3 regions of the Nonomuraea gerenzanensis genome follow, and region 2 is predicted to be linked to each of the others. Evidence: riboswitches for the same ligand, from Rfam matches in the RefSeq annotation. Region 2 holds a riboswitch; each other region holds the start of a gene.
The links. A riboswitch is a leader RNA that binds a small molecule or an ion and turns the genes downstream of it on or off. The one in region 2 is predicted to bind thiamine pyrophosphate.

Region 1 (9,539 bases), 920 kb from region 2:
CTCCTGCTGCCGCACGAGAACCACCGGTGATCAGCACCAGCACCGCGGACCGGTGCTTACCTGCACAGGAACGGCACTGTGTTCACCGAATCAAAACATGGGGATCAGGGTGACTGGTGTGGCGTTTTGGGGTTGACCATCACGGTTAAGTTCACGGGGATGAACCTGTGGGAGTACATCGAGGACCGATGGGACCTCATCGTCTTCGAGACCGTGCAGCACGCCAGCATGGTCGCCCAGTGCGTGCTGGTCGCGACCGTCCTCGGCGTGCTGGTCGGCGTGGCCACCTACCGCCGCCCCAGGCCGTCGGCCTTCGCCACGGCGGTGGCGGGGGTGCTGTTCACGATCCCGTCGCTGGCCATGCTCGGCCTGCTGATCCCGCCACTCGGCCTCGGGGTGGCGCCGAGCGTGACCGCGATCGTGCTGTACGCGCTGCTGCCGATCATCCGCAACACCGTGGTGGGCCTGCGCGGCGTGGACCCGGCGCTGGTCGACGCCGCGCGTGGGATCGGCATGAGCCGCCACAGGTCGCTCACCAGGGTGGAGCTCTCGCTGGCCTGGCCGGTGATCCTGACGGGCATCAGGGTCGCCACGCAGCTCGCGATGGGCATCGCCGCCGTGGCCGCCTACGTCTCGGGCCCCGGCCTGGGCGAGCAGATCTTCTCGGGCCTGGCCAGGCTGGGCGGCGCGAACGCGGTCAACTCCACCCTGACCGGCACCATCGGGGTGGCGATCCTGGCGCTGCTCTTCGACGGCTGCTTCGTCCTGCTCGGGAAGCTCACCACGCCGGGCACGGGAGCCGTCCGTGGCTGAGCAGGCCACCGGCGGCGTGCCGATCGAGCTGCGCAAGGTGACCAAGGCGTTCCCCGGCGGCGGCGAGCCGGCCGTCCAGGAGCTGGACCTGAACATCCCGGCAGGCGAGATCGTGGTCCTGCTCGGCCCCTCGGGCTGCGGCAAGACGACCACCATGCGCATGATCAACCGCCTGATCGAGCCGTCCTCCGGCGACATCCTCATCGGCGGCCAGAACTCCCGCGACATCGACCCCGACCGCCTGCGCAGGCACATCGGCTACGTGATCCAGCAGGCCGGCCTGTTCCCGCACATGACGGTCGCGGCCAACATCGCCCAGGTCCCGAAGATGCTCGGCTGGGAGCGCGGGCGCGTCGCCGAGCGCGTGGACGAGCTGCTCACGCTCGTGGGCCTGGACCCTGGAACGTTCCGGGAGAGCTACCCGCGCCGGCTGTCCGGCGGCCAGCAGCAGCGGGTCGGCGTGGCCAGGGCGCTGGCCGCCGACCCGCCCGTGCTGCTCATGGACGAGCCGTTCGGCGCCCTCGACCCCATCAGCCGCGAGCGCATCCAGGACGAGTTGCTGCGGCTGCAGGAAGAGCTGGCCAAGACGATCGTCTTCGTCACCCACGACGTGGACGAGGCGCTCAAGCTCGGCGACCACATCGCCATCATGCAGCGGCCCGGGCACGTCGTGCAGTACGCCAGACCCGCCGAGATCCTCACGAACCCGGCCAGCGACTACGTCGAGCAGTTCCTCGGCGGCGGCTCCTCGATGCGGCTGCTGCGCCTGACTCAGGTGGGCGACATCGAGCTGGACGCGGTGCCGTACGCGTCGGAGGACATGGACGCCCGCGACCTGCTGCGCGAGGTGGAGCTGGACGGCCGCGGCTACGCGCTGATCCTCGACGGCATGCGCCGCCCGCTCAGGTGGGTCACCCAGGCGGCGCTCGAAGGCGTGCACGGCCCGGTCGGCCCGGCCGGCGACCCGATCACGGGCTCCATCGGCCACCGCATGACCCTTCAGGACGCCCTGGAGACGCTGCTCAACGCCGACACCGACTTCCTGCCGGTGCTGAGCAGGCGCCGGGCGTACGCGGGGGCGCTGTCGCTGGCCACGGTGCAGAACGCGATCCAGGCCATCAAGGCCCGCGAGCGGGAGCGCCGCCTGCGCAGGGGCGAGGCGCGGTGACGGTCGAGAGCGCGGCGGCCAAGGAGGCGACCACCCCGGAGCCCCGGATCGGGCGGTCGTGGCACGTCGTCCTGCCCCCGCTGTGCTACCTGGCCGTCGCGGTGGCGATGGTCGCCTACACGCAGATCGTGCCGCTCGACAGCATCGAACGCGGCTCGCTGAACCTGCCGTTCCTGCTCAGGCGCACGTGGGAGCACATCCAGCTGGTGTTCTTCTCCACCGTGCTGGTGCTGGTGGTGGCGCTGCCGCTGGGCGTGCTGCTGACCAGGCGGGCGCTGCGCCGGGCCACCCCGGTCGTGCTGGCCCTGGTGAACCTGGGCCAGGCCACCCCGGCGGTGGGCCTGGTGGTGCTGCTGGCGGTGCTGTTCAGCATCGGGTTCTGGACGGCGGTGGCCGCACTGTTCGCCTACAGCCTGCTGCCCACGCTGCGCAACACCATGGTGGGCATCGAGCAGGTGGACCCACGGCTGGTGGACGCGGGCCGGGGCATCGGCATGTCGGCGGCGGGGGTGCTGTTCAAGGTGGAGCTGCCGATGGCGGTGCCGGTCATCCTGTCGGGCGTGCGGACCACGCTGGTGCTGAACGTGGGCACGGCCGGCATCGCGGCGTTCATCGGCTCCGGCGGGCTCGGCGATCTGATCACCGCGGGAGTGAGCACGCAGCGCAACCTGGTCCTGATCACCGGATGCGTGCTGATCGCGGTGCTCGCGCTGATCATCGACTGGCTGGGCGGGCTCGCGCAGCGCTACCTGTCGCCGAAGGGGCTGGCGTGAGAGCGCTGCTCGCCCTGCTGGTGCTGGTCGCGGCGTGCGGCCTGCGGCCCGCCTCGTCGTTCGTGCCGCCGGTCGAGCCGGGCAGCATCCGGCCGGTGCCCGGCCTCGACGGCGCGCCAATCCGGGTGACGTCCAAGGAGTTCACGGAGCAGCTCGTGCTCGGCAAGATCGCGGTGCTCGCCCTCACCGCCGCCGGCGCGGATGTGGCCGACCAGACGAACGTGCAGGGCAGCGTCAACGCCCGCGCCTCGCTGACCAGGGGCGACGCCGACCTCATGTGGGAGTACACCGGCACCGGCTGGATCACCTACCTCGGCCAGGCCCGCCCGATCCCGGACCACACCCGGCAGTACGAGGCCGTACGCGACCTGGACCTGCGCGAGAACGGCATCGTCTGGCTGCCCCCCGCTCCGCTGAACAACAGCTACACGATCGGCGTCACGCGAGCCACGGCCGAGAGGTACGGGCTGACGAAGATCTCGGACCTGACGAAGATCCCCGTGGCTCAGCGTACGTTCTGCGTCGACCACGAGACCTTCGGCCGCGACGACGGCTTCCTCGGCATGCTCAGGGGCTACGGGCTGACCTACGGCGAGGACGTCCCCAGGGCGAACGTGCGCAGGGTGTCGGTCGGCGTCCTGTACGACTCGGTCGCCGGCGGCCAGTGCGCGCTCGGCATGGTCACCACCACCGACGGCCGGATCAAGGCACTCGACCTGGTCCTGCTGGAGGACGACCGGCACTTCTTCCCGCTGTACAACGCGTCGGTGACCCTGCGCCGCCCGGTCGCCGACGCGCATCCGGAGATCGCCCGCATCTTCGCCCCGATCAGCGCGAAGCTGACCGACGACGTGATGCGCGCGCTCAACGCCCAGGTGGACGTGGACGGCGACGTGCCCGTGCTGGTGGCCCGCGACTGGCTCAGGTCACAGGGATTCGTGAGATAACTGGCGTTAGGCATACCCGGCCAGGGGCAGGCCGCTGGACATGTCGCAAACACCACCACCGCAGAACCAGCCCTACCCCGGCCACACCGGCGAGATGGCGCCAGAGCCGCGCGACGAGATGCGCGACTACGTGGGCCGCGCCCTGCTCGACGGCAAGAAGGCACTGATCACCGGCGGTGACTCGGGCATCGGGCGGGCGGTCGCGGTGGCGTTCGCCAAGGAGGGCGCGGACGTCGCGATCGCGTACCTGACCGAGCACGAGGACGCTGCGCACACGCGCAAGCTGGTCGAGCAGGCGGGGCGGCGCTGTGTGCTGCTGCCCGGCGACCTGGCCGACCGCGCCCACTGCTCCTCGGTCGTCGAGCAGGCGGTCTCCGAGCTGGGCGGCCTGGACGTGCTGGTGAACAACGTGGCCTACCAGGCGCCGGTGAGCGGCCTGGAGGAGCTGGACGACGAGCAGTGGGAGCACACGTTCGCGGTCAACATCCACAGCTACTACCGCGTCACGAAGGCCGCGCTCGCGCATCTGCGCGAGGGCGCGGCCATCGTGAACACCTCGTCGATCAACGGCCTGCGCGGCAACAAGTCGCTCATCGACTACGCCGCCACCAAGGGCGCCATCAACGCCTTCACCTACTCCATGGCGCAGAACCTGGTCGAGCGCGGCATCCGCGTGAACGCCGTCGCGCCGGGCCCGGTGTGGACGCCGCTGATCCCGGCGACGATGCCGGAGGAGAAGGTGGAGAAGTTCGGCAAGCAGGTGCCGATGGGGCGGGCGGCCGATCCGGACGAGATCGCCCCGTCGTATGTGTTCTTCGCCTCGAACCGGCTGTCGTCGTACTACACGGGCGAGGTGCTGGCCCCCATCGGCGGCGAGACGCTGCCGGGTTAGGCCCGGCCGCTGTCCTTGATGGACACGATCGAGGCGGTCTGGAACTTCTTGTGCCCCTTGCCATTGCCGCCGACGGTGGCCGTGTAGGTCTTGTAGGTCCAGCTCAGGCTGTACTTGATGGTGATCTTGTGCTTGGTCCTGCAGCGGTTGTGCCAGTACACGGTCACCGAGGTGTTGCCGTCACCCCAGGACCAGGCGAAGCACCCGGCCACGCCCCGGTGCACGTCCGCGGCGGCCGGGGTGGCGGCGAGCCCTGCGGCGACGACGGACGCCGCGGCGACGGCCGCCGCACGAGTTCTGATCGACATGAGAGATCCTGCCTTCCGGTGGTCGTGGGAGCCCCGGCGCCCCTGCCGCGCCGGGCTCACTGTCACGTTGCCACCGAAAGAGCGGCAGTCCCCGCCATCAATGTCCAGACCTGCGGCTTCGGACATTGGACAAAGGCTCACTCCACGTAGAGCGTGCCTCCGAGCCGCCGGAACTCGGCCGCCTTCTCCGCGTACCCCGCGTCCCTGATCTCGTGGCTGATCCGCATCGAGCAGAACTTCGGGCCGCACATCGAGCAGAAGTGCGCGGTCTTGGCGGGCGCCGCCGGCAGCGTCTCGTCGTGGAACGAGCGGGCCGTCTCGGGGTCCAGCGACAGGTCGAACTGGTCCTCCCAGCGGAACTCGAACCGCGCGTCCGACAGCGCGTCGTCCCACGCCTGCGCTTGTGGATGACCCTTGGCCAGGTCCGCCGCATGAGCGGCGATCTTGTACGTGATCACGCCGGTCTTCACGTCGTCCTTGTCGGGCAGGCCGAGGTGCTCCTTGGGGGTGACGTAGCAGAGCATGGCCGTGCCGTACCAGCCGATCATGGCGGCCCCGATGCCCGAGGTGATGTGGTCGTAGCCGGGCGCGATGTCCGTCACGAGCGGGCCGAGCGTGTAGAACGGGGCGTCGTCGCACAGCTCGCGCTGCAGGTCCACGTTCTCCTTGATCTTGTGCATGGGGACGTGGCCCGGCCCCTCGATCATCACCTGGACGTCGTGCTCCCTGGCGATCCCCGTCAGCTCGCCCAGCGTGCGCAGCTCGGCGAACTGGGCCTCATCGTTGGCGTCGGCGATGGAGCCGGGGCGCAGGCCGTCGCCGAGCGAGTACGACACGTCGTAGCGGGCCAGGATCTCGCACATCTCGGCGAAGTTCTCGTACAGGAAGCTCTCGCGATGGTGCGCCAGGCACCAGGCGGCCATGATCGAGCCGCCGCGCGAGACGATGCCGGTCTTGCGGCCGGCGGTGAGCGGCACGTGCGCCAGCCGCACGCCCGCGTGCACGGTCACGTAGTCGACGCCCTGCTCGCACTGCTCGATCAGCGTGTCGCGGTAGACCTCCCACGACAGCAGCTCCGGGCGGCCCTTGACCTTCTCCAGCGCCTGGTAGATGGGCACGGTGCCGACCGGGACCGGCGAGTTGCGCAGGATCCACTCGCGGGTCTCGCGGATGTCGGCGCCGGTCGACAGGTCCATGATCGTGTCGGCGCCCCAGCGCGTGGCCCAGGTCATCTTCTCCACCTCCTCCTCGATCGAGGAGGAGACGGCGGAGTTGCCGATGTTGGCGTTGATCTTCACGAGGAACTCGCGGCCGATGATCATGGGCTCGGTCTCGGGGTGGTTGACGTTCGCGGGGATGATGGCCCGGCCCGCGGCGACCTCCTGGCGGACGAACTCGGGCGTGACGCCCTCGCGTACCGCCACGAACTCCATCTCCCTGGTCACCAGCCCGCGCCGGGCGCACCCGACCTGCGTGACCGGGTGACCCACCGCCTGGCGCTCGCGGACCCACTGCTCGCGCAGGCGCGGCAGGCCACGGCGGAGGTCGGGCTCGTAGGCGGGGTCGGTGTACGGGCCCGAGGTGTCGTACAGCGTCACCGACGAGCCGTTGGACAGGTGCACCTGACGCATCGGCACCCGCAGCTCACCGGTGTAGATCTTGAAAAAGCGCGCGTCCGTCATCGCGCAAACTCCCTTCGCCGGCATTATCCGGAGCAGGTTCTGGCGGTCGGCGGCTGTCAGCCGTCCTCTCAGCCCGGTCCGCACCGGGCTCCCGCGTTGGTCGGCGATGATCGTACCCACGCCCCCGCCCACCTGAAACCCGCGCCGCGAGGTTTGGCGATCGCCGTGAGCGGTACGGTCCCCATCAGGGGAAACATGAAGAGATTCGCCGCTGTCGCAGGACTACTCGTCGTGATGGCCGCGTCCGGCGCCACCGCCGCCGCCGGGGACGGCATGGATCAGCACGAAGTCAGCCAGGAACAGTACGACACTCTGATCGCCCAGTGCCGCTACGCCGACACGGGGAAGGCGAAGTGCCGTGCGGCGGTCAAGCGCATGTACCGCGTCGGCCGGACCGACCCGACGCTCGACTGCCGGACGTACTCCGGCGTGACCGTCTGCGGCACGCTCCGGCTCAGCAAGGCCGAGCGCCGATGCGCCCGCGACTCCGAGGCGCAGGGGCTGCCGTTCCGCCGCGCCGAGGTGGAATGTTACGCACTGTCATGATCATCGTCGGTGTGGACGGCTCCCGTACCGGGCTGGAGGCCGCCGGCTGGGCCGCCGCCGAGGCCCAGCTGCGTCAGGAGCCGCTGACCGTGGCGCACGCCGTGCCGAAGTGGGTGTGCGAGGGCGCCGTCCGCTACGCCGAGGTGGCCCAGTGGATGCGCGACGGCGCCGAGACCGTGCTCAACGCCGCCTGCGACCGCGCGCGACGGGTGTGGCCGCAGGTGTCCATGGAAGGCGTGTTGCTGCCGGGCGACCCCCGCTCGGCGCTGGTCAAGGCCTCGGAGGGGGCCACGCTGCTGGTCGTGGGCAGCCGCGGGATCGGCGGGGTGCGGGGCCTGCTCGTCGGGTCGGTCGCGTACGGGGTGGCGGCGCACGCGCCTACGAACGTCATCCTGATCCACGACCCGCCCGCTGCCCCGCGCGCGGAGGTCGTCGCGGGCACCGACGGGTCGCCCTGCGCCGCGCGGGCGATGGAGTTCGCCTTCGCCGAGGCCGAGCTGCGCGGCGCGCGGCTGCGTGCCGTGCAGGCGTGGGCCTGGCCCCATCCCGGCGGCTTCGAGCCGGCCTCCCGTGAGAGCGAGCAGGACACGCTGCGTTCCCTGAAGGAGTCGCTGAGCGTGCACCGGGAGCGGCACCCCGGCGTGCACGTGGTGGCCGAGGTGGTGCACGGGCATCCGGTGGAGGTGCTCAAGGAAGCCGCCAGGCGCGCCGACCTGCTGGTGGTGGGCTCGCGCGGGCACGGGCAGCTCGCGGGCATGCTCATCGGCTCCATCAGCCAGGGCCTGCTGCACCATGCCCCGTGCCCGATGGCGGTGGTGCGCGGCTGAAACTTACATCCGTCCTCCCAGGTCAGCACCGCGTCATGATCGCCGTGCTTCCCGGCGCCGAACCGCCGCTCCTACGATCTGCGCAGGTTCATGGAGCCGCTGCGGCTCCTCCGTTCCGCGCTGTCGTACGACGGGAGAGCATGGATGCGCAGCAGGATCGCCTCCGTAACGGCCGCGCTGGTGGCGCTGGCCGCAGCGGTGTTATTCGCCACCACGGCCACGGCCAGCGCCGCCCCCATCAGGATCATGCCGCTGGGCGACTCGATCACCGGATCCCCCGGCTGCTGGCGGGCCCTGCTCTGGAACCGCCTTCAGAGCGCCGGCCACACCGACATCGACTTCGTCGGCACCCTGCCCCCGCAGGGCTGCGGAGTGGCCCACGACGGCGACAACGAGGGTCACGGCGGCTATCTCGCCACCAACATCGCCAACCAGAACCTGTTGCCCGGCTGGCTCTCCGCCACCCGGCCCGACATCGTGGTGATGCACCTGGGCACCAACGACGTGTGGAGCAACATCGCCCCGGCGACGATCCTCAGCGCGTTCACGACGCTGGTGAACCAGATGCGGGCCGGTAACCCGAACACGAAGATCCTCGTCGCCAAGATCATCCCGATGAACCCGTCCTCCTGCGCCGAATGCGCCCAGCGCACCGTGAACTTCAACGACGCCATCCCCGCCTGGGCCGCCGCGACCACCACCCCGCAGTCGCCGATCACGGTCGTGGACCAGTGGACGGGCTTCAGCACCGCCACCGACACCTACGACGGGGTGCACCCGAACGCGGCCGGCGACCAGAAGATGTCCGACAAGTGGTACCCGGCCCTGGTGACCGCCCTGGCCGGCGGTGGCACCGCCACCCCCACCGTCACCAGCACCGTCACGCCGCCTCCCGGCAAATGCACGGCCACGTACCAGGCGACGGGGCAGTGGCAGGGCGGCTTCCAGGGCGAGGTCACCGTCAAGAACACCGGCACCACGCCGAGGTCCGCCTGGACCGTGGCGTGGACGTTCGCCAACGGTCAGCAGATCACCCAGCTGTGGGGCGGCACGCTGAGCGCCACCGGGTCGTCGGTGACCGTGCGCAACGCCGCGTGGAACGGCACGCTGGCGCCGGGGGCCTCGACCACGTTCGGCTTCCTGGGCTCCTGGAACGGCGCCAACACCGCTCCGGCCCCTAGTTGCTCGTGATGGGTGCCACGCGGGGTGCCGCCAGCCGTACGTAGTCGGCGGTGGCGAGCGCCACGGAGCGGTCGAGCCTGGCAGCGTTGAAGTACAGCTCGGGCTGGTCCAGCAGGGACGGATCCGCGACCAGCTCGAGCCGGGGGTCGTAGCTGAACGGGAGCACGGTCCCGCTCACGCTGCCCGCCAGCTCCTCGGCCTTCTCCGTGCCGGCGAAGGCCACGTACGTGCCGTCGAGCAGCGCCTTGACCGCCTGCAGATCGAGGCGCGCGTCGCCGGGGACGACGGCCAGCACGTGCCTGGTCCGCTTCTTGCCGATCTTGACCATCACGATCAGGCACTTGGCCGCCTGCGCCACGTCGTGCCCGCGCAACGCGCTGACCTGCTCGGTACGGCCCTCG
Region 2 (9,539 bases):
TACAGGCCGGGGATCGGCACCCCGGCGGCGTCGAGCACGCGGGCGTCCTGGTCCACCCGCACGCCGCCGAAGGTGAACGTGATGCCGCAGGTCACCGCGTAGCCGTAGTAGGGCGGGGCGTCGAGCGCGAGCGCCCAGTTCGACTTGGGCGGCTGCACGGCCGCCGCCCGGCCGTCCTTGACCGACGGGTCGAACGGCACGCCGTCGTCGATCGAGGCGTTGAAGCGCGCCACCGTCTCCTCCAGCCCCGCCGGGTCGATGCCCAGCTCGGCGGCCAGCTCCGCCAGCGTGTCCGCCCGCGCGGCGGTGATCGGGTGGGAGTCGTACTCCTCCGTGCGCAGCAGCGGCCTGGTCTTGGCGTCGAAGAGCTGGAAGGCGATGCCGCCGGGCTGGCGCAGGATCTCCCTGCCGTACTTGGCGTAGGTGTAGTTGCGGTAGTCGGCGCCCTCGTCCACGAAGCGGCGGCCCTCGCGGTTGACGACGACGCCGACCGGATAGCTCTGGCGGGTGAGCTGGTTGGTCAGCGTGCGGTCGCCGCCGCCGTCGGAAGCGCCGGCGTCCCAGGCGGTGCTGTGGCAGGAGGCCCAGTCGCCGTACGGCTGCGCGCCCGCCGCCAGCGCCAGGTCGAGCACCTCGCCGGTGTTCAGCGGGTTGCCCCGGGTCTTGGCCCGCCGCCACTCCGGGCCCAGGTGCCTGGCCCGCCGCTCCGGGTCGGCCTCGAAGCCGCCCGCCGCCAGCACCACCGCGGGCGCGCTGACCTGGTGCGCGACTCCGGACGCGTCGCGGTACTCCACGCCCGTCACCCGCTGCCCGTCGCGCAGCAGCCCCGTGACCGCCGCGCCGTACCGGACCTCCACGCCCGACGCGAGCGCCGCCTCGGTGTGCCCGGCGATCAGCCCCTTGCCGCCGCCGACCGTGCCGACGACCAGGCCGCCGAAGAAGCGCCACTGCCCGTCCGACTCGTACGCCTGCCGCTCGTACATCAGCCGCCACCTGATGCCCTTGCCGGCCAGCCACCTGACCGCGTCGGCCGCGTCGCCCACCAGCAGGTCGGTGAGCACGGGGTCGCAGCGGCCGTCGGTGACCCGCTTCATGTCGGCCAGGAAGTCCGCGGCCGTGTAGGGCGGCACGTCGGTCACGGCGTGCCTGGGGTCCTCCTCGATCAGCGGCCGCAGCTCCGCCAGCCCGGAGAAGGGGAAGCGGAAGGCACCCGCCGTGTAGTAGGAGTTGCCGCCGGCCTCGCCGGCCGTGCCCTTCTCCAGGAGCAGCACGCGGGCGCCGCGCTCGCGGGCCGCGTGCGCGGCGGAGAAGCCGGCGTTGCCGCCGCCGGCCACGATCACGTCGTACGAGGTCATGCTGACTCCTTCTCCGAGATGGGACGGCCGGTCCACTGCTCCCACAGGGTGGCGATCGAGGCGTAGTCCTGCCGGCCGAGGCCGCCGCCGACGGCGAGCTCGTACACGCTGTGGCTGGCCTGGATGGCGAACAGCGGGATGCCGGCGTCCTGGGCCAGCGCCAGCGCCAGCGTGGAGTCCTTGCGGGCGGCGGAGGTCGGCATGCCGCCCTCGTAGTCGCCGGGCAGGACGCGCTCCAGGAAGCGGTGGGTGAGCGGGCGGGTGAGCCCGGCCTCCGGGTCGGCGAGCAGCTCGGCGAGCCGCCGCTGCGACACGCCGGTGGCCGCCGCCATCGCGCCGGCCTCGGCCAGCACGACCATGACGGCGTGCGCCACGGCGTTGTTGATGACCTTGGCGGCCATGCCCGCGCCGATCCCGCCGAGCACGAGCTGCCGGGGCGCGAGCGCGTCGAGCACCGGGCGGGCGCGCGCGAGATCCTCCTCGTCCCCGCCGATGAGCAGCGTGGACGTGCCCGCCGCCATCTGCGCCACCCCGGACAGGATGGCGGCGTCGAGCACCCGGACGCCGTGCGGCGCGCACAGCTCGCGCAGCCGGTGCATGTCCGCCGGGTTGACCGTGCTGGTCTCGACGATCAGCGAGCCCGGCCGCATGCCGGGCGCGATCACGGCGGCGGCCTGCGCCGAGGCCGCCGGGGTCGGCAGTGAGAGCACGACCGTCTCCGCCTCCGCCAGGGCGGCCACGTCGGTAACCCCCGTCACGCCGTCCAGCTCGCCGGCGGCTTCGGTACGGGCGGGGTCGAGGTCGTAGGCGAGCACGGGGCAGGTCTGGGAGAGCCGCCGCGCGATCGCGGACCCCATGTTGCCGAGGCCGCACAGCCCCACTGGTGATGCCATCTCGCTGTTCCTTTCAGGTCCGCATGGCGAACGGGTCGGCGGCGCGGCCGGACAGGTCGATCATGACGTTCTTGGTCCGGAGGTACTCCTCCATCGCCTCCTCGCCGCGCTCGCGGCCGTACCCGGACATCCGGGTGCCGCCGAACGGGGCCTGCGCCGCGCTGGCCCGGTAGGTGTTGACCCAGACGGTGCCCGCGACCAGGCGCTCGGCGACGCGGTGGGCGCGGGTCAGGCTGGTGGTCCAGATGCCGGAGGCCAGGCCGAAGTCGCTGTCGTTGGCGATCGCGACGGCCTCCTCCTCGTCGCCAAACGGGATGACGCTCAGCACGGGGCCGAAGATCTCCTCCCTGGCGATCGGCATGCCGTTGTGCACGTCGGCGAAGACGGTGGGCGGCACGAACAGCCCCCGCTCCGGCAGCTCCCGCTCGGCGGTGACCCGGCGGGCGCCCGCCTCGGCCCCGGCCGCGATCATGCGCTGGATGCGCTCGTGCTGCGGCGCGTTGGCGACCGGGCCCATCTGGGTGTCCGGCAGCAGCGGGTCGCCCAGCCTGATGGCGTCCGCGCGCCGCGCCAGCTCGTCCACCACCTGCTGGTAGACGGGCCGCTCGACGAGCAGGCGGCTGCCCGCGATGCAGGTCTGGCCGCCGGCGGCGAAGATGCCGGCCATCGCGCCCGCGATCGCCGCGTCCAGGTCGGCGTCGGCGAAGACGAGGTTGGGCGACTTGCCGCCCAGCTCCAGGGTGACGGGGACGAGCGTGCGGGCCGCCGCCGCGGCGATGGCCTGGCCGGTGGCGACGCTGCCGGTGAAGCTGATGCGGCCCAGGCGCGGGTCGCCGACCAGGGCGGTGCCCGCCTCGGCGCCGCCGGTCACGATGTTGATCACCCCGGGCGGGAAGCCGGCGCGCTCCACCAGGTCGGCCAGCTCCAGCGTGGTGGCGGAGGCGTGCTCCGACGGCTTGATCACCACGCAGTTGCCGGTGGCCAGCGCCGGGGCGAGCTTGTTGGCCAGGAGCTGCATCGGGGAGTTCCACGCCGTGACGAGCGCGGCCACGCCCACGGGCTCGCGCAGCGTGTAGTCGAGGGTGTCCGGGTTGTCCAGCGGGATCGTGCGGCCGTACAGCTTGTCCGCGTACCCGGCGAAGAAGCGGTAGTTGCGCGCGGCGAACCTGGCCTGCCCGGCGGTCTCCTTGAGCAGCTTGCCGTTGTCGGTGCTCTCCAGCCGGCCCAGCTCGTCGGCGCGCTCCTCGATCAGGTCGGCCAGCCGGTGCATCAGCCGCGCCCGCGCCACCCCCGGTGTCGCCGCCCAGGTGCGCTCGAAGGCCTCGCTCGCCGCCGTGACGGCCGCGGCCACGTCGGCGGCGGTGGCGTCCGGCACCGTGGCGAACTGCGCGCCCGTGTACGGGTTGACCGCGGGGAGCCTGCGGTCGCCATCGGCGTCCACCCGCTCGCCGCCGATCAGCATGCGATATCTCATCCGGCCGTCCCTCTCGCCTTGCCGTCGATCTCGTCCAGCGCCCACAGCAGGTGCCCGGCGAACTCCTCCGGGTTCTCGGCCATCGGGAAATGGCCGAGCCGGGGCATCGTCCGGTAGAGCGCGCCGGGGATGCGCCCGGCCGTCGCCCGGGACATCTCCGGGGTGCACGAGTAGTCGTACTCGCCGGTCAGCATCACCACCGGGCAGCGCGCCGTGTCGATGCGGCCGACCCGGTCGCGGGCGTCCCAGTCGCCGCTGTAGAACAGGATGTCCCCGGCGAACGTGCCGAACCCGCCCTGGGAGTAGCCCCACCACACCTCGCGCCGGTGCTCGGGCGGGCTCTGCGGCGCCATCAGGCCTTCCACCCACTCCGGTACGAACAGCGTCTGGTTCACCCTCGGGTCGCGGGCCCAGCGGACCTGCCGTCCCGGCACGTGGTCGGCGGCCTCGCAGGCCACGACGCCGCCGAGCCTGTCGGGGTGGCGCAGGGCCAGCTCCAGGCAGATCTCGCCGCCCATCGAGCAGCCGACGACGATCGGGGCGTCGAGGTCCAGGCCCTCGATCACGGCCATGATCGTGGCGACGTAGCGGTCCGTGTCCAGTGCGTACGCGCCTGGCGGCTCGCCGGGCGGGCCGGTGGAGCGGCCGTGCCAGGGCAGGTCGAAGGCGACCAGGTGGTAGCGGTCGGCCAGCCCGGGGTCGTTCATGAGGTGGTGGAACTGGCGGCTGTCCGCGCCGGCGGTGTGCAGGAAGAGCACGTCCCTGCCGGTGCCGGCGTGCTCGTAGAACAGCCGCACGGGCTCCCGGCCCACCTCGGCTCGCAGATAGCGCCCCTCGATGTGATCCGGGCGCGCCGTCTCGCGTGACGCCGAGGGCGCCGGGCCTGGGAGCGCCGCGCCGCCCGTTTCCCGCGCCGCGAGCGGCGGGCCCGCGATCACCGCGCGACCGATCTCCAGCACCCGCCGCACCAGGTGGGCGTGCTGGGCGAAGCACACCTCGTCCCCCGTGACGGCGGTGCCGGGGACGCGCATGAGCATCCCGAAGAGGTGGTGGTGCGGCGGCCGGGGCTCGGCCGAGAAGAACTCCCGCCACGCCTCGGGTTCGGCGACCACCTCGAAGTCGGTCCGCCGGGCGGCGCCGACCGGCCTTCCGTCGTGGAAGGCGAAGGTCACCACCTCCTCGCCCGCCCTGATGCCGAACCCGACCTCTCCGGGGCAGCCCAGCGCCGCCAGTGCGGCGTCGGCCGCGCAGGCCGCGTGCCAGTCGTCGGCCCGCTCCGCCAGCCTCACGGGTCACCTCCTAGAGCTATGTATACCGTTGAATACGGAGATATCCACTTATCGGGGTCCATGTCAACTGCGGCGGTCAACCATTGACAATATCGGGATACCGTTGCATACACTCGCTCCTCACACGCTCCGGCACCCCATCGTGCGACCGGGTGCAAGGCAGAGAGGCAGCACCTGTGACCCCCGACAACCAGCAGCCGATCAGGCAGGTCGTGCTCGCCAGCTTCATCGGCACCACGATCGAGTGGTACGACTTCTTCATCTACGGCACGGCCGCCGCGTTGATCTTCAACGAGCTCTTCTTCCCGACGTTCTCCGACATCGCCGGCACCCTGGCCGCCTTCGCCGTCTTCGGCGCCGGCTTCGTGGTCCGCCCGCTGGGCGGCATCGTCTTCGGCCACTTCGGCGACCGGCTCGGCCGCAAGTCGATGCTGGTCCTGAGCCTGTTCATCATGGGCGCGGCCACGTTCCTGATCGGGCTGCTGCCCACCTACGACTCCCTCGGCGTGCTCGCGCCCATCCTGCTGGTCGTGCTGCGCCTGCTGCAGGGCTTCGCGGTCGGCGGCGAGTGGGGCGGGGCCGTGCTCATGGCGGTCGAGCACTCGCCCAAGGACCGCCGCGGCTACCACGGGAGCTGGCCGCAGTCCGGCGCCCCCGCCGGGCTGGTGCTGGCCTCGGCCGCGTTCGCCCTGGTCTCGCTGCTGCCCAAGGACGACTTCGCGAGCTGGGGCTGGCGGGTGCCGTTCCTGTGCAGCGTGGTGCTGCTGCTGGTCGGCCTGGTGATCCGGCTGCGGCTGGCGGAGACCCCCGACTTCGAGAAGGTCAAGCAGTCGGGCGGGCAGGCGCGGCTGCCGGTCGTCGAGGCCATCCGGCGCCACCCGAGGAACCTGCTGCTGGCCTTCGGCGCCTGCATCGCGCCGTTCCTGCAGTTCTACCTGTTCGGCACCTACATCCTCACGTACGCGACCACCGAGCTGAAGATCGAGCGCGGCACGGTGCTGCTCATCGTCTCCATCGCCGCCGCGCTGGAGGTGATCACGATCCCGGCGTTCGCGGCACTGTCGGACCGGATCGGCCGCCGCAAGGTGTTCCTGGCGGGGACCATCGCCTACGTCCTGTACGCCTACCCGTTCTTCCTGCTCATCGACACGGGCTCGCCGCTGGTGCTGGCCGTCGCCACGATCCTCGGCCTGTCGGTCATCCACCCCGCCATGTACGGGCCGCTCGCCGCGCTGTTCGCCGACATGTTCAGCGCCCGGGTCCGCTACAGCGGCGCCTCGCTCGGCTACCAGATCGGCGGCATGCTCGGCGGCGGCTTCGCCCCCATGATCCTGACCTCGCTGCAGGCGGCGGCCGGCAGCGCCATCCTCGGCATCCCGCCCTACATGATCGTGGCCGGGCTGATCACCATCGTCGCCACGTACCTGGCCACCCGGGCCACCACCACGCAGGAGGCCCGCACCGTCGAGGTCTGAGCGCCTGTTACAGTGGCCGTCGACGCGGGGTGCCCGGAAGGCCGGGCTGAGATCACACCCGTCGAACCTGATCTAGTTCGGACTAGCGAAGGGACGTCACGGCCGTGAGTGCTGTACCCAAGGTCCTGTCCATCGCGGGCACCGATCCCAGTGGCGGCGCCGGGATCCAGGCGGATCTGAAGACCTTCTCCGCGCTCGGCGCGTACGGCATGACCGTCGTCACCGCGCTGGTCGCGCAGACCACCACGGGCGTCACCGGCATCCACGAGGTGCCGGCCGCGTTCGTCGCCCAGCAGCTCGACACGCTGCTGACCGACGTGCCCGCCGACGCCGTGAAGATCGGCATGCTGGGCAACGCGGCGCTGATCAAGGCGGTGGCGGCGGCGCTCGACACCTACCGGCCCGCCTACGTCGTGCTCGACCCGGTCATGGTGGCCAAGAGCGGCGACCGGCTGCTGCCCGCCGACGCCGTGGCGGCGCTGCGCGAGACGCTGCTGCCCCGCGTCGACCTGATCACCCCCAACCTGCCGGAGGCGGCCGACCTGCTGGGCGAGGAGCCCGCGGGGAGCCTGGCCGAGATGCACGGGCAGGCGCAGCGGCTGCGGGCACTGGGCGCGCGGCAGGTGCTGCTCAAGGGCGGCCACCTCGACGGCGAGACGTGCGTGGACGTGCTGGCCACCCCGGAGGGCACGATCGAGCTGGCCGCGCCCCGCGTGCACACGAAGAACACGCACGGCACCGGCTGCACGCTGTCGTCGGCCATCGCGGCGCTGCGCCCTCGCCACGACGACTGGGCGGGCGCGGTGCGGGCGGCGAAGACGTACCTCACCGAGGCGCTGCGCGCGGCCGACAGCCTGCACGTCGGCTCCGGCCACGGTCCCGTCCACCACTTCCACGCCATCTGGTAGGGGGCCGCATGTTCTGCGACGACGTCTGGGGGCGCACGGCCGAGCTGATGCGCGCCATCCACGAGCACCCCTTCATCACCGCGCTCGGCGACGGCACGCTCGACCGCGAGCGGTTCGGGTTCTACATGGTGCAGGACGCCCGCTACCTGGAGGCCTTCTCCAAGGTGCTGGCCACGGCCTCCGTCCGGGCCGACAGCGCGGACGAGGCGGCGTTCTGGGCGCAGAGCGCGCACACGGCGCTGGCGGCCGAGCGCATGCTGCACGCCGGGTACATCGAGGAGCTCGACGCCAAGGGCCCGACCTCGCCGACCTGCCTGGCGTACGCGTCCTACCTCCAGGCCACCGCGCTGACCGCGCCCTACCCGGTGATCGCGGCGGCGGTGCTGCCGTGCTTCTGGATCTACCAGGACGTCGGCACGGCCCTGCTGGCCCGGGCCGGCGACCCCGGCGGGCACCCGTACGGCAAGTGGATCTCCACCTACGCCGACCCCGGCTTCGCGGCCTCCGTCGAGCAGGCCAAGGCCATCGCCGACCGGCTCGCCGCCGCCGCGGGGCCGGACACCCGCGAGGAGATGGCGCAGGCGTACGGCCGGGCGGCGGCGTACGAGTGGATGTTCTGGGACAGCGCGTGGCGGCGTGAGAGCTGGCCGACGGAGCGGTGGCTAGCCCCCTGAGGACGCCTTGGCCATCATCTCCTTCTCCTCGCGGGTGGCGATGAGCCCGGCGGGGGCGTAGAGCTTGGACTCCTCGAACGGCGCCTCCGTGCTGGGCAGCGGCTCCCGCGCCCGGATGGCCTTGATCCACACGCGGGCGGCGTCGAGGATGACCACGATGATCAGGACCGCGAACAACGCCGCCAGGATGCCGTCAACGGTGGAGTTCACCACGATCTGCCGCATCGCGTCGGTCGTCTTGGCCGGCGCGAGGAGCTGGCCCTGGTCGAGCGCCGCCTGGTAGCGGTCGCGCTGGGCGAAGAAGCCGAGCGTGGGGTCGGGCGAGAAGACCTTCTGGTAGCTGGCGGTCAGCGTGACCGCCGCGTCCCAGGCCAGCGGCACACCCGTCACCCAGGCCCATTTGAGCCGCCCGCTCTTGATCAGCAAGGTCGTGGCCACGGTGAGCGCCACGGCGGCCAGGAGCTGGTTGGCGATGCCGAACAGCGGGAAGAGCTGGTTGATGCCGCCGAGGGGGTCGTTGACGCCCTGGTAGAGGAAGTAACCCCAGGCGGCCACGACCACGGCGCTGGTCACCACCAGCCCTGGCCACCAGCTCACCCGCGCGATCGGCTTCCACAGGTTGCCCAGGGTGTCCTGGAGCATGAACCGGCCGACCCGCGTGCCGGCGTCCACGGTGGTGAGGATGAACAGCGCCTCGAACATGATCGCGAAGTGGTACCAGAACGCCTGCAGCGCCGCGCCGCCGAGGAAGCCGGAGAAGATCTGCGAGATGCCCACGGCCAGCGTGGGCGCGCCGCCCGTCCTGGCGATCAACGTCTCCTCCTGCACGGCCGCCGCGGCGGCCTGCAGATCCTGCGGCGTGATGACGAAGCCCATGTTCGTGACCGCCTCGGCGGCGGTCTGCACAGTCGGGCCGAGCACGCCCGCCGGGGAGTTCATCGCGAAGTAGAGCCCCGGGGTCAGCACGCAGGCCGCGGTGATCGCCATGACCGCCACGAACGACTCCATGAGCATGGAGCCGTAGCCGATCATGCGGACCTGGGTCTCCTTCTGGATCATCTTGGGCGTGGTGCCCGACGAGATCAGCGAGTGGAAGCCCGACAGCGCGCCGCAGGCGATGATGATGAACACGAACGGGAACAGCGACCCGGCGAACACCGGCCCCTTGCCGGTGAAGGCGAAGTCGGTGAACGCGGTGGTCTGCAGCGGCGGCGCGGTGATCGCGATGCCGATGGCGATCAGCACGATGGTGCCGATCTTCATGAAGGTCGACAGGTAGTCGCGCGGCGCCAGCAGCATCCACACGGGCAGCACGGCCGCGACGAACCCGTACGCGATCAGCCACAGCGCCAGCGCCGACGGGCTCAGCGTGAAGAACGGCGCCCAGCTCGACTCCTGCACCCAGCCGCCCGCCACGATCGACAGGATCAGCAGCGCGACGCCGATGACCGTGACCTCGACGACCCGGCCG
Region 3 (9,539 bases), 3.0 Mb from region 2:
GAGTTCCTCGCCTCGCGGCCGGGGGCGGCGGAGCGCAGCGCCGTCGAGCGGGTCGTGCGGCTGGCGGAGGAGACCGGGTGCCGGGTGCACGTCCTGCACGTCTCCGGCGCCGAGTGCCTGGAGGTGCTGGAGGCGGCCCAGGCCCGCGGCGTGCCGGTCTCCGCCGAGACGTGCCCGCACTACCTGACGCTGGCGGCCGAGCAGGTGCCCGACGGGGAGACCACGTACAAGTGCTGCCCGCCGATCCGCTCGCTGGCCAACCGCGACCTGCTGTGGGAGGGGCTGGCGCGGGGCGTGCTGAGCTGCGTCGTCTCCGACCACTCGCCCTCGACGGCCGACCTGAAGGTGCCCGACTTCGCCGCCGCCTGGGGCGGCATCGCCTCCCTCCAGCTCGGGCTGACGGCGGTGTGGACGGAGGCGGCGCGCAGAGGGCACGGGCTCGGGGACGTGGCCCGCTGGATGTCGGCCAACCCGGCCACCATGGCGGGCATCCCCGGAAAAGGCGGGATAAAGGCCGGTAACGATGCCGATCTCGTGGCATTCGACCCCGACGCCGACACCCTCGTGGACGCCGCCCGCCTCCACCACAAGAACCCCGTCACCCCCTACCACGGCCGCACCCTCAAGGGCGCCGTCCTGACCACCTGGCTGCGCGGACGACCGGTGGACGGCTCGCCGCACGGCCGACTGCTCCTGGAGGTGCGGTAGATGAACTCCTTCACCCGGCTGCCCGACCTGGCCCTGCGCACCCTCGGCGGCTCGGTGACGGCCGCCAGCGACGAGTCCTTCGCCGAGAAGGAGAGCCTCATCAGGCCCGGCAGACCGGGCTTCCGGCCGGAGACCTTCGGCAACAAGGGGCAGGTGTACGACGGCTGGGAGACCCGGCGCAGGCGCGAGCCGGGGCACGACTGGGCGGTGGTGCGGCTGGGGATGCCGGGCGTGATCCGCGGCGTGGTGATCGACACCGCCTGGTTCAGGGGCAACTACCCCACCCACGCCTCCGTGGAGGCGGCGGCCGTCGAGGGGCATCCGTCGCTGGAGGAGGTGCTGGCGGCGCCGTGGACGGAGATCGTGCCGCCCGCCAAGCTCGACGGCGACACCGAGCACCTCTTCGAGGTGTCCGACGAGGCCCGGTACACCCACGTACGGCTCAACATCCACCCCGACGGCGGCGTCGCCCGGCTGCGCGTGCACGGGGAGGTCCGGCCCGACCTGTCCCTCTACGACGGGCTCGGGCTCGACCTGGCCGCGCTCGCCAACGGCGGGCTCGTCACCGCCTGCTCCGACGAGTTCTACTCCGCGCCCAACAACGTCATCGCGCCCGGCACGGCCCGGCACCAGGCGGAGGGCTGGGAGACCGCCCGGCGGCGCGACGGGGGCAACGACTGGCTCGTCATCCGGCTGGCGGGGCGGGGCGTCGTGCGGCTGGCCGAGATCGACACCACGAACCTGCTGTTCAACGCGCCCGCCGCGGTGGCGCTGACGGGGGTGGACGGGGAGCGCGAGGTCGAGCTGCTGGCCAGGACCCGGCTGCAGCCCGACACGCCGCATCGCTTCCGGCTCGCGGTGGCGGAGCCGGTCACGCATGTGCGGGTGGACATCTACCCGGACGGGGGGCTGGCCCGCGTACGCCTGCACGGCCACCTGACCTGACCCTGCGGGGGCCGGGGCACACCGGCACAGAAACCCCGGCCCGAGCCTGCCTGGCCGGGGCGCGCCCGGCCCTCCGGCCCCGTCGGCGCGTGCCCCGCCCGGGGGCACGCGCCGACGGCTCACTGCCAGAGGTAGACGGTGCTGCCAGCCGGGCGCTCGCTGTTCGGGACCGGCCGCTGGTACTGCACCACGCCACCGCCGCCCAGCCGCTGCACCCGCACCTGGAACCCGAGCGCCTCCAGCTCGGCCTTGGCGTCGTTGACGTTCTTGCCGATCACCCCGGGCACCAGGGCGAACTGCTCGTCGTCCCTGGCCTCGCCGTGCCTGCGGAAGAAGTCCCAGATGTCGCTCTGGCAGCGCGCCACCGTCACCATGACCTGCGCGCCCTTGTCGACCTCGGCCTTGGCCTTGGGCGCCTGGGCGATGACCGTGCACGGCTCCGCGTCGTCGTCGACCTCGTTGACCTGCACGTTGAACCCTTGACGGCTGAGGAACTCGGCCGCCTGGTCCTTCGGCATCCCGTTCACGTCGGGCATGGTGAGCCCGGCGCTGACGTAGATGTTGACCTTGGCGCCCTTCTTGAGCTTCTCACCCGACTGCGGCGAGGTGCGGATCACCCGGTCGCGCTCGACCTCCGGGTTGGCCAGGCGCTTGACGGCGCCGACGGTCAGCCCGGCCCCGGCGATCTCGGCGCGGGCCTCGTTGGGGGTCTTGCCCTCCACGTTGGGCACCATGATGCGCTCGGGCCCGAGCGAGAGCACCAGCGTGATCGTGGAGCCCTTCTCCAGCTCGGCCTGGGCTCCCGGGTCGGTGCTGAGGACGAGGCCCTCGGCCACCTTCTCGTCGTACTGGCCCTCGGCCTTGCGCATCAGCAGCCCGGCGCCGGCGAGGTTCTTCTCCGCCGTGGTGAGGTCCTTGCCGACCAGGTCGGGCACGACGACGTACTCGGGCTGGGAGAAGTACCACCCCGTCAGCCCGACCGCCACCACCATCACGGCGGCGAGCGCCACCAGGAACCAGTTGGGACGGAAGCCGCGCCGCTGGGGGGCCTCGGCCCGCGGCTGGATCAGCGTGTGCGCCGGCGCGGGCTGCGGCATCGAGGGCGTGCCGAGCGGCATCGAGCCAGGGCCCCTGGGCGCGGCGAGCGGCTGCGAGTGCGACATGACGGGGCCGGTGCCCGGCGGGATCGTCGTACGCGGCAGCATGCGGTGCGCGTCGACGGCGGCCACGAGCATCGCGGTCGCGTCGGCGGGGCGGTGCTCGGGCTCGCGGGCGGTCGCGCTCGCCACCAGCGTGTCGACCAGCGGCGGCACCTCCGGCACCAGCGACGACGGCGGCGGCACCGTGTCGTGGACGTGCCGGTAGGCCACCGACATCGGGGTCTCCCCGTCGTACGGCTGCTGTCCTGTCACCAGCTCGAACAGCATGATGCCCGCTGCGTAGACGTCGCTGCGCACGTCGGCGGCGCCGGTGATGACCTGCTCGGGCGCCATGTAGCCGACCGTGCCGATCATCACTCCGGTGCGGGTCTGGTTCGTCGCCTCGATCGCCTTGGCCAGGCCGAAGTCGACGACCTTGACCCGGCCGTCGTCGGTCATCAGGACGTTCTCGGGCTTCACGTCACGGTGGACCATCCCGGCCTGGTGGGCCGCGCCGAGCGCGGCGAGCACCGGGATCATGATCTCGAGCGCCTCACGGGCCGGCAGCCTGCCGCGCTCCCGCAGGATGTCGCGCAGGGTCTTGCCCGGGACGTACTCCATCGACAGGTAGACGACGTCGTTGTCGGTGCCCTGGTCGAAGACGTGCACCACGTTGGGGTGCGAGAGGCTGGCAACCGATTTGGCCTCGCCGATGAACCGCCGGACGAACGCCGGGTCCTCGGCGAGCGAGCGGTGCATGACCTTCAGCGCCACCGTCCGGTCGAGCCGGATGTCCAGCGCGAGGTAGACGGTCGCCATACCGCCCCGGGCGATCCGGCTCTCGATGCGGTAGCGCCCATCGAGGAGCCGCCCGACCAGGGGGTCCGCAGTCGTCGTATCCACCCCGCTGAGTTTACGGGCGTTTTGCCACCGGCATGGCCTCGGCGCCCGAAACCGATGCGGAGACGTTCTCGGCGGAACGCCTCCGCCCTCCGTCTCCGGGGATCCCGCCCCGGCACGGCGCCTGCCCTCGGCGTGTCATCCGTGAGGGCACAGCGGCGGCCTCCGGGCGTCGCCAGGCCGCCTTCCGGCACGCCGTCGCCGGGATGGCCCGGCGGACGCCCTGCGGTGCCTCATGGAGGCCCACGCGCCGGTTTCGAGGGCGCCATCGGGCCGGCGCGGCGGGCGTGCCGCTGCCGTGTGGCGGCGGCCCGCAGGGCGTCAACGGGCGTGCCGCTGCCGTGTGGCGGCTGCCCGCAGCGCGTCCGCGGCGTGCCGCTGCCGTGCGGTGGCCGCCCGCAGCGCGTCCGCGGCGTGCCGCTGCCGTGTGGCGGAGGCGGCTGTCAGGGCGTCATCGGGGAGGACGCCTCGGCGTAGCGGCGGCGCGGGATGCGGCCCGCCTGCCGCGCCATCCGCCCGGCCACCACCGCCGCCTTCATCGCCGCGGCCATGAGCTCGGGCCGCTGCGCCCGGGTGACGGCCGTGGCCAGCAACACGGCGTCGCAGCCCAGCTCCATCGCCAATGCGGCGTCGCTGGCCGTGCCGATGCCCGCGTCGAGGATCACCGGCACGGACGCGGCCTCCACGATCAGCTCGATGTTGTGCGGGTTGCGGATGCCCAGCCCCGAGCCGATCGGCGCGCCCAGCGGCATCACGGCCGCGCACCCGGCCTGCTCCAGCCGCCGGGCCAGCGCCGGGTCGTCGCCGATGTACGGCAGCACCACGAACCCGTCGGCCACCAGCCGCTCGGCCGCGTCGAACGTCTCGATCGGGTCGGGCAGCAGCGTGCGCTCGTCGGCGATGACCTCCAGCTTGACCCAGTTCGTGCCCAGGGCCTCCCTGGCCAGCTTGGCCGTCAGCACGGCCTCGCCCGCGGTGAAGCAGCCCGCGGTGTTGGGCAGCACCTTGATGCCGCGCTCGCGCAGCACGTCCAGCACGGAGCCGCGGGCGCCGGGATCGAGCCGCCGCATCGCCACCGTGGTCAGCTCGGTGCCCGAAGCGACCAGCGCCTGGTCCAGCACCTCCAGCGAGGGGGCGCCACCGGTCCCCATGATGAGCCGGGAGGAGAACTTCTCCCCGGCGATGATCAGATCATCCACCTTGCACCGCCGTCAGAACCTCCACGCGGTCACGGTCGCGCAGCGCCGTCGTCTCCCAGGTGCTGCGCGTGACCACCTCGTCGTTCACGGCCACGGCCACTCCGGTGGTGGCCGAGGTCAGAGTATGTACGGCTTGAGCCACGGTCATGCCGTCGGCCACCTCGTGGGTGGAGCCGTTGATCACAACAATCATGAAATTTCCCGAAATCTCCCCGGCGTGCACAGTGCCGCCAGCTCGCTCTCCTCGCCCAGCAGGATCGCCGTCGTGAGCGGGGCGAGCAGCACGCCGCCCCGATGGTGCCCGGTCGCGTACACCAGCCCCGGCGTCCCGCTCGGGCCGATCAGCGGCAGGTTGTCCGGAGTCCCCGGGCGCAGCCCCGCCACCACGTCGGCGACCTCCAGCTCGGTGACGCCCGGCACCAGCTCCCTGGCGTCCCGCAGCAGCTCCCAGAGCCCGCCGGCCGTCACCCTGGTGTCGAACCCCATCTCCTCCTGCGTGGCCCCGACCACCAGCTCACCGTCTCCCCGGGGGACGAGGTAGACCGACGAGCCGTGCACGGTGCCGCGTACACACCGGCCGAGCAGGGGCTGGGGCGAGCGCAACCGCATGATCTGCCCCTTGACCGGCCGCACCGGCACCTCGGCCAGCTCGGCGCTCCACGCCCCGGCCGCCAGCACGACCCGCTCGCCCCGCAGCTCGCCGGGGAGGTCGTGGTGGTCCGAGCCGTCCTCGGCGGCCGGTGGCGCGAGGCGTACCCCTGCCACCCGGTCACCCTCCCGCAGCAGCTCGGTCGCGCGCGCCCGCACCACAGGGACGCCCAGCCGTTCCAGCGCGACCAGCAGGGCCGCCGTCACGCGGCGCGGGTCCACCCACGCGTCGCCCGGCGCCAGCAGGCCGCCGCGCACGGACGGGGCCAGCATCGGCTCCAGCCGGCGGCACTCGCGCCCGGTGAGCCGCTCGACCGGCAACCCCAGCTTCTCCATGTACGCGGCCAGCTCGCCCAGCGCCTCCATGTCGTCGGCCCCGAACGCCACGTCCAGCGTCCCGTCCGCCCGCAGGTCCAGCGCCCGCACATCAGCGAACCCCAGCCCGCCACCCGAGCCGACACCAGGATCGGCATCCGCAGGAGGGAAACCCGCGTCGGCGGCCAGTTCGGCGGCGAAGGCGGGCCAGCGGCGCAGCGACGCCACCCCCAGCCGCAACAACGGCCCTTCGGTGTAGGTCACCTCACTGACCGGCGCCAGCATCCCGGCCGCCGCGTACGACGCCCCCCTGCCCGGAGCCGGATCCACCACGGTGACGGGCCGCCCCGCACGGGCCGTCCGCCAGGCCACCGAGAGCCCGACGACCCCGCCACCCACGATCACATCCACATGCGCTCCCTTCGCCGGCATGATCCGGATCAGGTGTCTTGCGGTCGAAGGCCCGGTAAAGCCTTCCTCTCAGCCCGGTAACGGCCGGACTCCCGCGCGTCTTACATCGACCAGCCTACGGCCTCGGTGCGGCGTCCACGTACGCCCCCCGTTATGGTCATGAACGTGAACCATGTCGTGGTGGTGGGAGCGGGCCTGGCCGGAGTGCGTACGGTGGAGGCCCTGCGCGGGCGCGGCTTCACCGGCCGGATCACGTTGATCGGGCAGGAGCGCCATCGGCCCTACGACCGCCCGCCGCTGTCGAAGGCGGTGCTGAAGGGCGAGGCCGACAACAGCTTCGTCGACACCGACCTCGACGCGCTCGGCGTGGACTTCTGGCCGGGCGTCGCCGCCAAGTCGCTGCGCGCGGGCGTCGTGGAGACCACCGAGGGCGAGGTCGCCTACGACGGCCTGGTCATCGCCACCGGGGCCGACCCGATCCGGCTGCCCGGCGACGGGCCCCAGCACGTCCTGCGCACCCTCGACGACGCCCACGAGCTGCGCGCCATGCTCGTCCCGGGCGCCCGCGTCGCGATCATCGGCGCCGGCTGGATCGGCGCGGAGGTCGCCACCGCCGCCCGGCGCGCGGGCTGCGCGGTGACGGTCGTCGAGTCCGCCTCCGCCCCGCTGTCCACCGCCGTCGGCGCGGAGCTCGGGAAGCGCACCCTGCCCTGGTACGACGGGATCGACCTGCGGCTCGGCACCATGGTCGACTCCGTGGACGAGGGCGGCGTGCGGCTGGTGGGCGGGGAGTTCGTCGAGGCGCACGTGGTCGTCACCGGGATCGGCGTGCGGCCGGCCGTCGAATGGCTCGCCGACGCCGACATCGACCTGCACAACGGCGTGGTCACCGACGAGCACCTGCGGGCCTCGCTGCCCGGCGTCGTCGCGGTCGGCGACTGCGCCGCCTGGTGGTCGCGCCGCTGGCGGACCAGGCTGCGGGTGGAGCACTGGGACACCGCGCTCAACGCCCCTGAGGTCGCCGCCGCGACGCTGCTGGGGGAGGAGGCGGTGTACGACCCGGTGCCGTACTTCTGGTCGGAGCAGTTCGGGCACATGCTGCAGTACGCCGGCCACCATCCCGCCGGTGACCGGCTGATCTACCGGGGTGAGCCCGAAGGAAAATGGTCGGCCGTGTGGCTCACCGCCGACGACACCCTGGCCGCGGTGCTGGCCGTGGACCGGCCGCGGGACCTCGTACAGGGGCGCAGAATCATCGATGCAGGCTCCCGCCTCCAAGCCGAACGCCTGGTAGATCCACAAGTACCCCTACGGGATTGTGTTGTTTGAGCAAGCACGCCATGTGGTAGTTGTGGTTTCGTGACGCTTTCTGTTGCACAGATCGACCGGGAGACCGACCAGCTCGTAGACGAGTGGCTCACCCTCCCCGAAGTGGCCTCGCGCCTCGATCTCCCGATCGGCCGGGCCAAGCAACTCCTCAGGGACCACAAGCTCCTCGGCGTGCGCCGGGGCAGCGGCGGGCCACAGGTGCCTGCGGTGTTCCTCGATGGAAAGGACGTGATGAAGGGCCTGCCCGGCACACTGACCGTGTTGCAGGACGCCGGGTACGACGACGTGGAGTCGCTGCGCTGGCTCTTCACCCCAGACGAGTCCCTGCCGGGGTCGCCCATCGAGGCGATCAAGGCCGGCCGTCACACTGAGGTCAAGCGGCGTGCCCAAGCCCTCGCTTTCTGAGGCCCGCCTCTATCTCTGCACAGACGGCCGCCGCGACCGCGGCGATCTGGCAGAGTTCCTCGACTCGGTGCTGGCCGGCGGCGTGGACATCATCCAGCTGCGGGAGAAAGGCCTGGAGGCCCGCGAAGAACTCGCGCTCCTCGAAGTCTTCCGCGACGCCTGCGACCGGCACGGCAAGCTGCTGGCCGTCAACGACCGGGCGGACATCGCCTACGCCGCCCGGCCCGACGTGCTCCATCTGGGGCAGGACGACCTTCCTGTGACGGTCGCGCGAGAGATACTCGGCGACGACATCGTCATCGGACGGTCCACCCACTCCGCCGCCGAGGCTTCCGCCGCGGCTGTGGAGGAGGGCGTCGACTACTTCTGCTGTGGCCCCACCTGGCCCACCCCGACCAAGCCCGGCCGCCCGGCCCCCGGCCCGCCGCTGCTCCGGCACGCGGCGTCGCTGGAGACCTCGCGGCCGTGGTTCGCGATCGGCGGCATCGACCTCGGCAATCTGGATGAGGTGATGTCGTACGGGGTGCGGCGCGTGGTGGTGGTACGGGCGATCACCGAGGCCGACGACCCCGGGGCGGCGGCGGCGGAGTTCGTCAAGCGGCTGACTGGCGGCTGAACGCGCGAGGCGCCCGCTTCTCGCCGCGGGCGCCTTCGTCGTCGCCCACCTCGCCGCCGTCCTGCTGTGCTCGGCTCCCGGGCTCAGGCGGGCAGGGGCCGCCAGTCCTTGCGGGACGTGGCGGCGATGGCGAGCTCGGTGAGGGCCGTCAGGTCTTGCGGGACGTGGCGGCGATGGCGAGCTCGGTGAGCGCAGCCCGCGCCTCCGGCGTGACCGGCGCCGCGTCAAGGGCGGCCAACGCCTGCCCGAGATAGTCGCCGATCAGGTCCTCGCACTCCCGCAACGCCCCCGTGTCCTCGATGATCCCCCGCAACGTGGCGACCCCCCGCTCGTCCAGCCCCGGATCCCCCAGCAGCCGCCGCACCGTCTCGGCGTCGGCGGGGGAGGCGGCGGCCAGGGTGCGGGCCACGAGCATGGTGCGCTTGCCTTCCCGTAGGTCGTCGCCCGCCGGCTTGCCCGTCTGCGCCGGGTCGCCGAACACGCCCAGGATGTCGTCGCGCAGCTGGAAGGCGATCCCGACGCGCCGCCCGTAGCCGGTGCACAGCTCGTCCATCCACGGGGCGAGCTCGCGGGCGGCCAGGGCGAGGCCGAGCCTGAGCGGCTGCTCCACCGAGTACTTGCCGCTCTTGAACAGCGCCACCCGCAGCGCCGACTCGAACGTGTTCTCCCCGTGCGCCTGCTCCAGCAGGTCGAGGTACTGGCCGCACATCAGCTCGCTGCGCATGTGGTCGTGGACGGGCTGGGCGGTGTCGAGGGACTCGCGCGGCAGGCCGCTCGCCCGCCACATCTCGCCGGACCAGATCAGCAGCAGGTTGCCGAGCAGGATCGCGGCGCCCTCGCCGAACTGCTCGGCGGAGCCGTACCAGGCGGACTTCTCGTGCATCGCCTGGAAGCGGCGGTGCGCGGACGGCATGCCCCTGCGCA

Region 1: linked by a shared signal. The riboswitch ahead of thiC (phosphomethylpyrimidine synthase ThiC) and the one ahead of thiD (bifunctional hydroxymethylpyrimidine kinase/phosphomethylpyrimidine kinase) in region 2 are both predicted to bind thiamine pyrophosphate.
Region 3: linked by a shared signal. The riboswitch ahead of LCN96_RS17990 (FAD-dependent oxidoreductase) and the one ahead of thiD (bifunctional hydroxymethylpyrimidine kinase/phosphomethylpyrimidine kinase) in region 2 are both predicted to bind thiamine pyrophosphate.

Annotation. Positions count from the first base shown of each region.
Region 1 is NZ_CP084058.1:1,625,563-1,635,101, reverse strand. Features, by position in the region: gene LCN96_RS08040 (ABC transporter permease) at 160-813, shown strand; gene LCN96_RS08035 (ABC transporter ATP-binding protein) at 806-1,981, shown strand; gene LCN96_RS08030 (ABC transporter permease) at 1,978-2,754, shown strand; gene LCN96_RS08025 (glycine betaine ABC transporter substrate-binding protein) at 2,751-3,701, shown strand; gene LCN96_RS08020 (SDR family oxidoreductase) at 3,742-4,593, shown strand; gene LCN96_RS08015 (hypothetical protein) at 4,590-4,901, opposite strand; gene thiC (phosphomethylpyrimidine synthase ThiC) at 5,039-6,583, opposite strand; TPP riboswitch at 6,576-6,688, opposite strand; gene LCN96_RS08005 (hypothetical protein) at 6,779-7,129, shown strand; gene LCN96_RS08000 (universal stress protein) at 7,111-7,956, shown strand; gene LCN96_RS07995 (cellulose binding domain-containing protein) at 8,101-9,147, shown strand; gene LCN96_RS07990 (YbaK/prolyl-tRNA synthetase associated domain-containing protein) at 9,134-9,539, opposite strand, start outside.
Region 2 is NZ_CP084058.1:703,547-713,085, reverse strand. Features, by position in the region: gene tcuA (FAD-dependent tricarballylate dehydrogenase TcuA) at 1-1,355, opposite strand, end outside; gene LCN96_RS03640 (NAD(P)-dependent oxidoreductase) at 1,352-2,248, opposite strand; gene LCN96_RS03635 (aldehyde dehydrogenase family protein) at 2,262-3,722, opposite strand; gene LCN96_RS03630 (alpha/beta fold hydrolase) at 3,719-5,011, opposite strand; gene LCN96_RS03625 (MFS transporter) at 5,188-6,486, shown strand; TPP riboswitch at 6,502-6,597, shown strand; gene thiD (bifunctional hydroxymethylpyrimidine kinase/phosphomethylpyrimidine kinase) at 6,591-7,394, shown strand; gene LCN96_RS03615 (TenA family protein) at 7,403-8,068, shown strand; gene LCN96_RS03610 (carbon starvation CstA family protein) at 8,057-9,539, opposite strand, start outside.
Region 3 is NZ_CP084058.1:3,735,464-3,745,002, forward strand. Features, by position in the region: gene allB (allantoinase AllB) at 1-708, shown strand, start outside; gene alc (allantoicase) at 709-1,653, shown strand; gene pknB (Stk1 family PASTA domain-containing Ser/Thr kinase) at 1,773-3,695, opposite strand; gene LCN96_RS17980 (thiazole synthase) at 4,136-4,891, opposite strand; gene thiS (sulfur carrier protein ThiS) at 4,884-5,084, opposite strand; gene LCN96_RS17990 (FAD-dependent oxidoreductase) at 5,081-6,286, opposite strand; TPP riboswitch at 6,255-6,371, opposite strand; gene LCN96_RS17995 (NAD(P)/FAD-dependent oxidoreductase) at 6,431-7,594, shown strand; gene LCN96_RS18000 (Rv2175c family DNA-binding protein) at 7,625-7,999, shown strand; gene thiE (thiamine phosphate synthase) at 7,977-8,615, shown strand; gene LCN96_RS18010 (polyprenyl synthetase family protein) at 8,764-9,539, opposite strand, start outside.